2 regions of the Mycolicibacterium sp. HK-90 genome follow, and region 1 is predicted to be linked to the other one. Evidence: riboswitches for the same ligand, from Rfam matches in the RefSeq annotation. Region 1 holds a riboswitch; the other holds the start of a gene.
What was found. Region 1 has a riboswitch for cobalamin ahead of QU592_RS27710 (ABC transporter substrate-binding protein). Riboswitches for the same ligand answer to the same signal wherever they lie in the genome.

Region 1 (3,402 bases):
CGGTGAACTCGACGATGCCGACGTCGCCGTCCTGGTCGAGAGGGGGCTCTCCGGCCAGCAGCGGATCGTGCGGTGAGGCGGCGCGGCCACGCCGCCTTCCGGGTTCCAGGTGTGCCAGCGCCATCTCGACCCGTTCGGTGCCGACGGTGATGCGCGCACGGGGCGTCAGTCGGCGCAGCACGGACAGGACGGTGGCATCGGGTTCGGTGAGGACCAGGACGTCGGCGAACTCGGCCTGGCCGACCACCACCTGTGCGACCGTGCGCCCGTCGCCCAGTTCGTCCTCTCCGACCGCCTGATGCAGCCAGCCCACGGTGTCGATGCAGGCGATGACCGCCTCGATGCTGACGTCACGGGCAGCTGGCCCGTCGATGTAGCCCGGGCCGACGTGAACGTGGACGTTTTCGATGGCCCAACACACCGGTTCGGGTTCGAGCCAGCCCATCAGCGTCACGACGATGCGGGTGACGTCGCTGCGGCGGTGCAGACGCCGCAGCAGGATCAGGAGGTCGTCGCGCACCGTGCAGGACACGCAGCCGTGGGCCAGCTCGAGAGCCATTTCAGAGCTGCCGCCGGCATCCGACACCGTCCGCAGCACCACCTGGCCGTCATAGGTGTGACGGACCAGGACGGTCCCCGGGCCACCGCTCAACTGATCGGCCACACCATCGACGTCGCCCTGACCGGCGACCAGCACAACAGGGGTGCGCACCTGGCCTCCCAACTAGCTATTGAAAATGATTATCATTATGTTTAAGCCAGGCTACCCCACGAGTAAGGAGATTCAATGTCGGCCCATTGCCAAGTCACCGGGCGCTCGCCCGGATTCGGCAACACGGTGTCGCACTCGCACAAGCGCAGTCGACGCCGCTGGAACCCCAACATCCAGACCAAGACCTACTACCTGCCCACCGAGGGGCGCCGGATCCGGCTGCGGGTCAGCGCCAAGGGAATCAAGGTGATCGACCGCGACGGCATCGAGGCCGTGGTGGCCCGGCTGCGTAGCCAGGGGGAGAAGATCTGATGGCCCGCACCGATATTCGCCCGATCGTGAAGCTCAAGTCGACGGCCGGGACCGGCTACACCTACGTCACCCGCAAGAACCGGCGCAACGACCCGGACCGGATCGTCTTACGCAAGTACGACCCGGTGATCCGCAAGCACGTCGACTTCCGCGAGGAACGCTGATGGCCAAGAAGTCCAAGATCGTGAAGAACGAGAGGCGCCGCGAACTGGTGGAGCGCTACGCCGAACGGCGGGCAGCGCTCAAGGAGATCATCCGGAATCCGCTGAGCACGCGCGAGCAGAGAGCCACGGCCGTCACTGCCCTGCAGCGGCTGCCCCGCGATTCGAGTCCGGTGCGGCTGCGCAACCGGGACTCGGTCGACGGCCGGCCGCGCGGGCACCTGCGCAAGTTCGGGCTGTCCCGGGTCCGGGTGCGGGAGCTGGCGCACCGCGGAGAACTGCCGGGCGTGCGGAAGTCGAGCTGGTGATGGCCAAATCCCAGAAGGATTCCAAGAAGCGCCCGCGGTCGACCGATGTCAAGAAACCCAGGCGCAACCAGCTGGCCGCGCTCGGGGTCACCGAGGTCGACTACAAGGACGTTCAGCTGCTGCGCACGTTCATCAGCGAGCGCGGCAAGATTCGGTCTCGGCACGTCACCGGCCTGACCCCGCAGCAGCAGCGACAGGTCGCCGCGGCGATCAAAAATGCCAGGGAGATGGCGCTGCTGCCGTTCGTCGGCAACCGCTGACCTACCATCGACGGCGATAGGGCGACTGCGGATCGCGGAAGCCGGTGTGAATCCGGCGCGGTCCCGCCACTGTGATCGATCCTCAGCTGCTGAGAATCGAGAGCCAGATACGCACCGCAGTCGCCACCTCGCACGCGCTGGGGCGGATCTCCCCGGAGAGGATGGGTGGGCCTGTGGCTGCTCGTTGGATGATCGCCGGGTTGACGGCGCTGCTGGTATCGGGATGCGCCTCGACGGCGACCCCGGACACCGTGGGCAACGCCCCACCGGGATTCCCGGTGACCGTGGACAACTGCGGCATCAGCACCACCTACGAGCGGCCGCCGACCCGGGCGGTGGCACTCAACCAGCATGCGATCGAGACGCTGCTGGCGTTGGGGTTGGAAGAATCCATGGTCGGCACGTCCTATCTCGACGACCGGATCCTGCCCGAGTATCAGGCCGCGTATGACGGGCTGCCGGTGCTGGCCAAGGAGTACCCGTCCTACGAGTCGCTGCTGGCCGTCGAACCCGATTTCGTCTACGGCGGCTGGGACAGCGCGTTCGACGAGAAGGAGGGCCGCGGCAGGCAGCGCCTGATCGACGCCGGGGTCCACACCTACCTGAACATCGAGGATTGCCTGGACAAGCCGGTCAGCATGTCGACCGTGGATGACGAAATCCGAAGTATCGGAACGATCTTTGGTGTCGCCGACCGCGCGGAACGACTGATCGAGAACATCCACGGCGAGCTGGGGCGGTCCGCGGAAAAACTGCGTGGGGTCGAGGCGGTCCGGGTCGGGGTCTACGACAGCGGCGAGGCGACGGTGTTCACCTCGGGTGGCAAGGGTATCGGCAACCGGATGATCGAGGCCGCGGGCGGCGTGAACGTGTTCGCCGATGTGCCCAAGGTCTGGGGCGACGTGTCCTTCGAGCAGTTCGCCGAGCGCGCACCCGAGGTCATCGTGATCTACGACTACGGTGACCAGCCGGTCGCGGACAAGAAGAGATTCCTGACCGAACATCCTCTGCTGCAGCATGTTCCGGCGGTCGAACACCAGCGGTTCGCCGTGCTCCCGCTGTCGTCGGTGGTGGTCGGGGTGCGGGTGGGCCGGGCCGTCGACGCCCTGGCCCGGCAGCTGCACCCGGACCGGTTTTCGTGATCCCGTACCGGATGGTCGTGGCCGGGCTGATCGCGCTGTTGCTGACGGCGATGACGGCCGGCGTCGCCATCGGCTCGGTGTCAATCGCGCCGGGGCAGGTGTGGGCCATCGTGTTGCATGCCGTCCACCCAGGCCTGGCCGAGCAGACCTGGCCCGCGGTCAGGGAATCCATCGTGCTCGACGCCCGGCTGCCGCGGGTGGTGCTGGGTGCGGTGATCGGCGCCGGACTGGCGGCCTGCGGCATGGTGCTGCAGGCCGTGGTGCGCAACCCGCTGGCCGATCCCATGCTGCTCGGGGTGTCCTCGGGCGCCGCGGTCGGTGCCGTCGCGATGTTGGTGCTGGGCGCCGGCGCGCTACAACTGTTGACGCTGCCGCTGGCGGCCTTCTTCGGCGCGTTCCTCGCGCTCGTCGCGGTGTACTTCCTGGCCCGATCGGGCGGACGGATGACGACGGTGCGCCTCGTCCTGGCCGGTGTGGCGGTGGCCGAGGTGCTGTCCGCATTGGCCA
Region 2 (3,402 bases), 1.4 Mb from region 1:
GAAGAATCCATCGAGTTGCTCGGCGAAATATTGCACCATGTCGTTGCGTTCGGGTTCACCGTGCACCAGCACGTCGAGGCCCACCTGCTCCTGCAGCGTGATGACGTCGGCGATCTCTGCCTTCATCCGGCGCTCATACTCCTCGGCATCGATTTTGCCCGCCCGCAGGTCGGCCCGGGCGATGCGAATGTCCGAGGTCTGTGGATAGGAGCCGATCGTGGTGGTGGGCAAGGCCGGCAACTGCAACCGGTCCTGCTGGGCGACACGGCGCTGATCCGCCGGCGCCCGCTGGGCGCCGGACGTGAGGATCGACGCGATCCGGTCCCGTACCTGGGCATTGGTCAGCCGCGGATCGTCCTTCCGGGATGCGATCGCCGCGTTCGATGCCTCGATCTCCCGCGCGATGGCGTCGCGCCCGTCCCGGAGACCACGGGCCAGAGCCGCCACCTCGCTGACCTTCTCACTCCCGAATGCCAGCCAACTTCGCAGTGCCGCATCGATATCCGGCTCAGCGTCCAGCGTGTAGGGCACGTGCAACGTCGAGCATGAGGTAGATACGGCCACCGTCTTGGCTCGGTCGACCAGGGCGGCCAGGGTATCCAATGCACCATCCAGGTTGGTCCGCCAGATATTGCGGCCGTCGACCACGCCGGCCACCAGCAGCTTGCCGGACAGCTCGGGAACCGCAGCCAGTGCGGCCGCCGAGCCGGCCACCAGATCCACACCGATGGCCTCGACCGGTGTGCGGGCCAGGGCAGGCAGCGCATCGGTCAACTCGCCGAAGTACGTTGCCACGAAGATCGCAGGCCGTTCGGTGAGACCGCCGAGCCGCGCGTAGGTGCGCTCGGCGAGTTCGCCGGCGTTGCCCACGAAGTCGGTTACCAGCACCGGCTCGTCGATCTGGACCCAGCCGACACCTTGCGCGGCCAGCAATCGCAACAGTTCGGCATAGACGTCGACGAGTTCGTCCAGCCGCCCGATCGGCGCGCCCGCGCCACCGACGGCCTTCGACAACGCCAGGAACGTGATCGGGCCGATGATCACGGGTCGGGCCGGGATCCCCTGCGCGCGTGCCTCTTCCAGCTCCCCCGACACCTTGTCCGGGTTGAGCGAGAACGAGGTGTCGGGGCCGAGTTCGGGCACGATGTAGTGATAGTTGGTGTCGAACCACTTGGTCATCTCCAGCGGTGCGATCTCTGCGTCGCCGTAGACACCGCCGCGGGCCGCGGCGAAGTAACGGTCCAGATCGTCGGCGACACCGGCCACCCGGGCCGGTAAGGCGCCGACCAGAACCGCGGTGTCGAGCATCTGGTCGTAGTGAGAGAAGGTGTTGATCGGCACCGAATCGAGGCCGGCTGCGACCAGAGAGTCCCAGGTGTTGCGGCGCAGGGTGGCGGCGACCGATTCCAGTTCGTCACGACCGATCCGTCCCGCCCAGTACTTTTCGACGGCGCGTTTGAGTTCTCGGTGGGGACCGATTCGGGGCGACCCGAGGATGGTGGCGGTGAAAGGTGCTGCGGTTGTGCTCATCACGATGTCCTTCGACGTGCGGGAGGATGGCCACCGCCAGAAGACATCCAACCGAGACAGCCACCCGCCACGAGTGAACCGCTTCGGCCACTGCCCATTCCACGAGGCGATGAACCACCGGACGCGGCGCGCCCGGTACGGCTGGCAGGTCTTCGGACTCACAGGCCCGCACGGAAACCGTGCACCTACTGGCCGTCGCTTCCCAGCCGCAGTTGCCTGCGGGCCAGTGCTGATGACGGCGGTCGTTCCTGCATACCGCTGCGGGACAGTCCCGGATTCTCACCGGGTTCCCTCTCACGCCGCATCTCAACCAGCCTGCGACGCTCGGTGTCGACGTCGCACGTACCCCGGCGCCGACAAACCAGCTGCGAGTATGAGACTACCGCGCCGCCGGGGTCAGTCCCGGATGTCGGCCCTGATGGTGTCGGCCACCTCGGCGGCCTGGTTGACGGCCGCCGATGCCGGCTTGCAAGCCTGAACGTCGATGATCACGTTCGCCTCGACCGCCAGTGCCCGCTGGCAGGAACGCTGTTGCTCCCCCTCGCCTCGCGTGAACGGGATCGTCAGCTGTGAGTCGGTCTCGGACAGCGGCCCGCTACGCCACTTGGGCAGCTGCTGTCCGTTGAGGTTGATGTTCACATTGTGATCGGTGCACTTGGACCACCGCTCGGCGGATTGCCGGTAGAAATCGCGCGCGTCCTGTTCCGATGGGAAGGTCACCACGGACTGGACGACGAGGTTGTCCCAGTTGTCGTCGTTCGGCGAACGGAGCAGCTGCTGACGCAGCGCGCTCCAGCCTTCTCCGTAGATGGCCGCCTCGTTGACCTGCCACACACCCAGGCAGTTGAGGTTGGGCAGCAGATTACGGTGATCGCCCATCGTCCGCACCGCCGGTCGCGGGGTCATTCCGGTGGTGCCCATCAGGATGTTCAGCTGAGCAGGGCTGAGCAGCAACGCATCGAGGTCCGCGTCACCCAGGAGTTTGGGAGCGGGAGGCTGCGCCTCGGGCTTGCCCGAACAACCGGACAACGCCACCACAGTGAGCAAAACCAATGTTGCCCAACGTAATAGCTGACGCCGCCGGGATGCGTCAGGCATGCGTTCCGGCCATCGCGCACGCCATCTGCGCGGTATGGGCATCCTCGTTGAGTTCCGTGGCAGTCACATTCAGGGTGTTTCCGCTGCCCCGCAGCCCCATCTTCACGAGCAGTTTGGTGGCGTCGAGGGACCACGAGCGCATGGGGTTGGCGATGTCCGGCGCCAATCCGGGGGTGTTCGCGGCGCTCATCGCCTGCGCGGCCGACTCGCGAAGTGCCGTGCGGCCGCTGACATTCGACATGCTCACGAACGGATCCGCATAGTCGGGGCGCTCGGTGCCCTCGATCGTGTCGGCGAAGTCACCGTAGAACGTCGAGGCATTGTCCAGCGCGTCGGCGAACTGGGAGCATGCGGTCAGCGCAGCGGGGCTGGCCTCGCCTGCGACGGGGGCCGGCGGCACAGCCGCCGGATCAGGGGCACCTACCGGGGCGGGGGCGGCCAACGGATCGGGCGCACCCGGCGGTGGAGGAGCCGGCACCGGCGCGGGCGCTGGAGCGGGTTCGGTGTGGACCGCACCGTCGGGATCAGCCGAAGCCGTTGGCATCAACATGAATCCAACCCCCAGTGCGACACCTGCGGCCGCGAGACCGCGCGCCCATCGCTGTGATGACGTCACCTAGTCCTCCAAGAGTAGAAACTGCCGCGGCGCGACACCCCGTCGTCGACGGGAAACCAGCACGCCCCGGCATTGCTCCCATACCGTCGGTGGAGCAGGTGTCGAGAAGTTGAACGTCCGGCCAACGTGTTCCCCCCACCCGTCGTCCATTGCGTGCC

Region 2: another riboswitch for cobalamin. It lies ahead of metE (5-methyltetrahydropteroyltriglutamate--homocysteine S-methyltransferase); the one in region 1 lies ahead of QU592_RS27710 (ABC transporter substrate-binding protein).

What each region holds. Positions count from the first base shown of each region.
Region 1 is NZ_CP129613.1:5,787,750-5,791,151, reverse strand. It holds gene mrf (ribosome hibernation factor-recruiting GTPase MRF) at 1-712, opposite strand, end outside; gene rpmB (50S ribosomal protein L28) at 788-1,024, shown strand; gene rpmG (50S ribosomal protein L33) at 1,024-1,188, shown strand; gene rpsN (30S ribosomal protein S14) at 1,188-1,493, shown strand; gene rpsR (30S ribosomal protein S18) at 1,493-1,753, shown strand; cobalamin riboswitch at 1,765-1,886, shown strand; gene QU592_RS27710 (ABC transporter substrate-binding protein) at 1,927-2,895, shown strand; gene QU592_RS27705 (FecCD family ABC transporter permease) at 2,907-3,402, shown strand, end outside.
Region 2 is NZ_CP129613.1:4,372,671-4,376,072, forward strand. It holds gene metE (5-methyltetrahydropteroyltriglutamate--homocysteine S-methyltransferase) at 1-1,530, opposite strand, end outside; cobalamin riboswitch at 1,670-1,846, opposite strand; gene QU592_RS20955 (sensor domain-containing protein) at 1,927-2,583, opposite strand; gene QU592_RS20960 (Rv2240c family protein) at 2,621-3,178, opposite strand.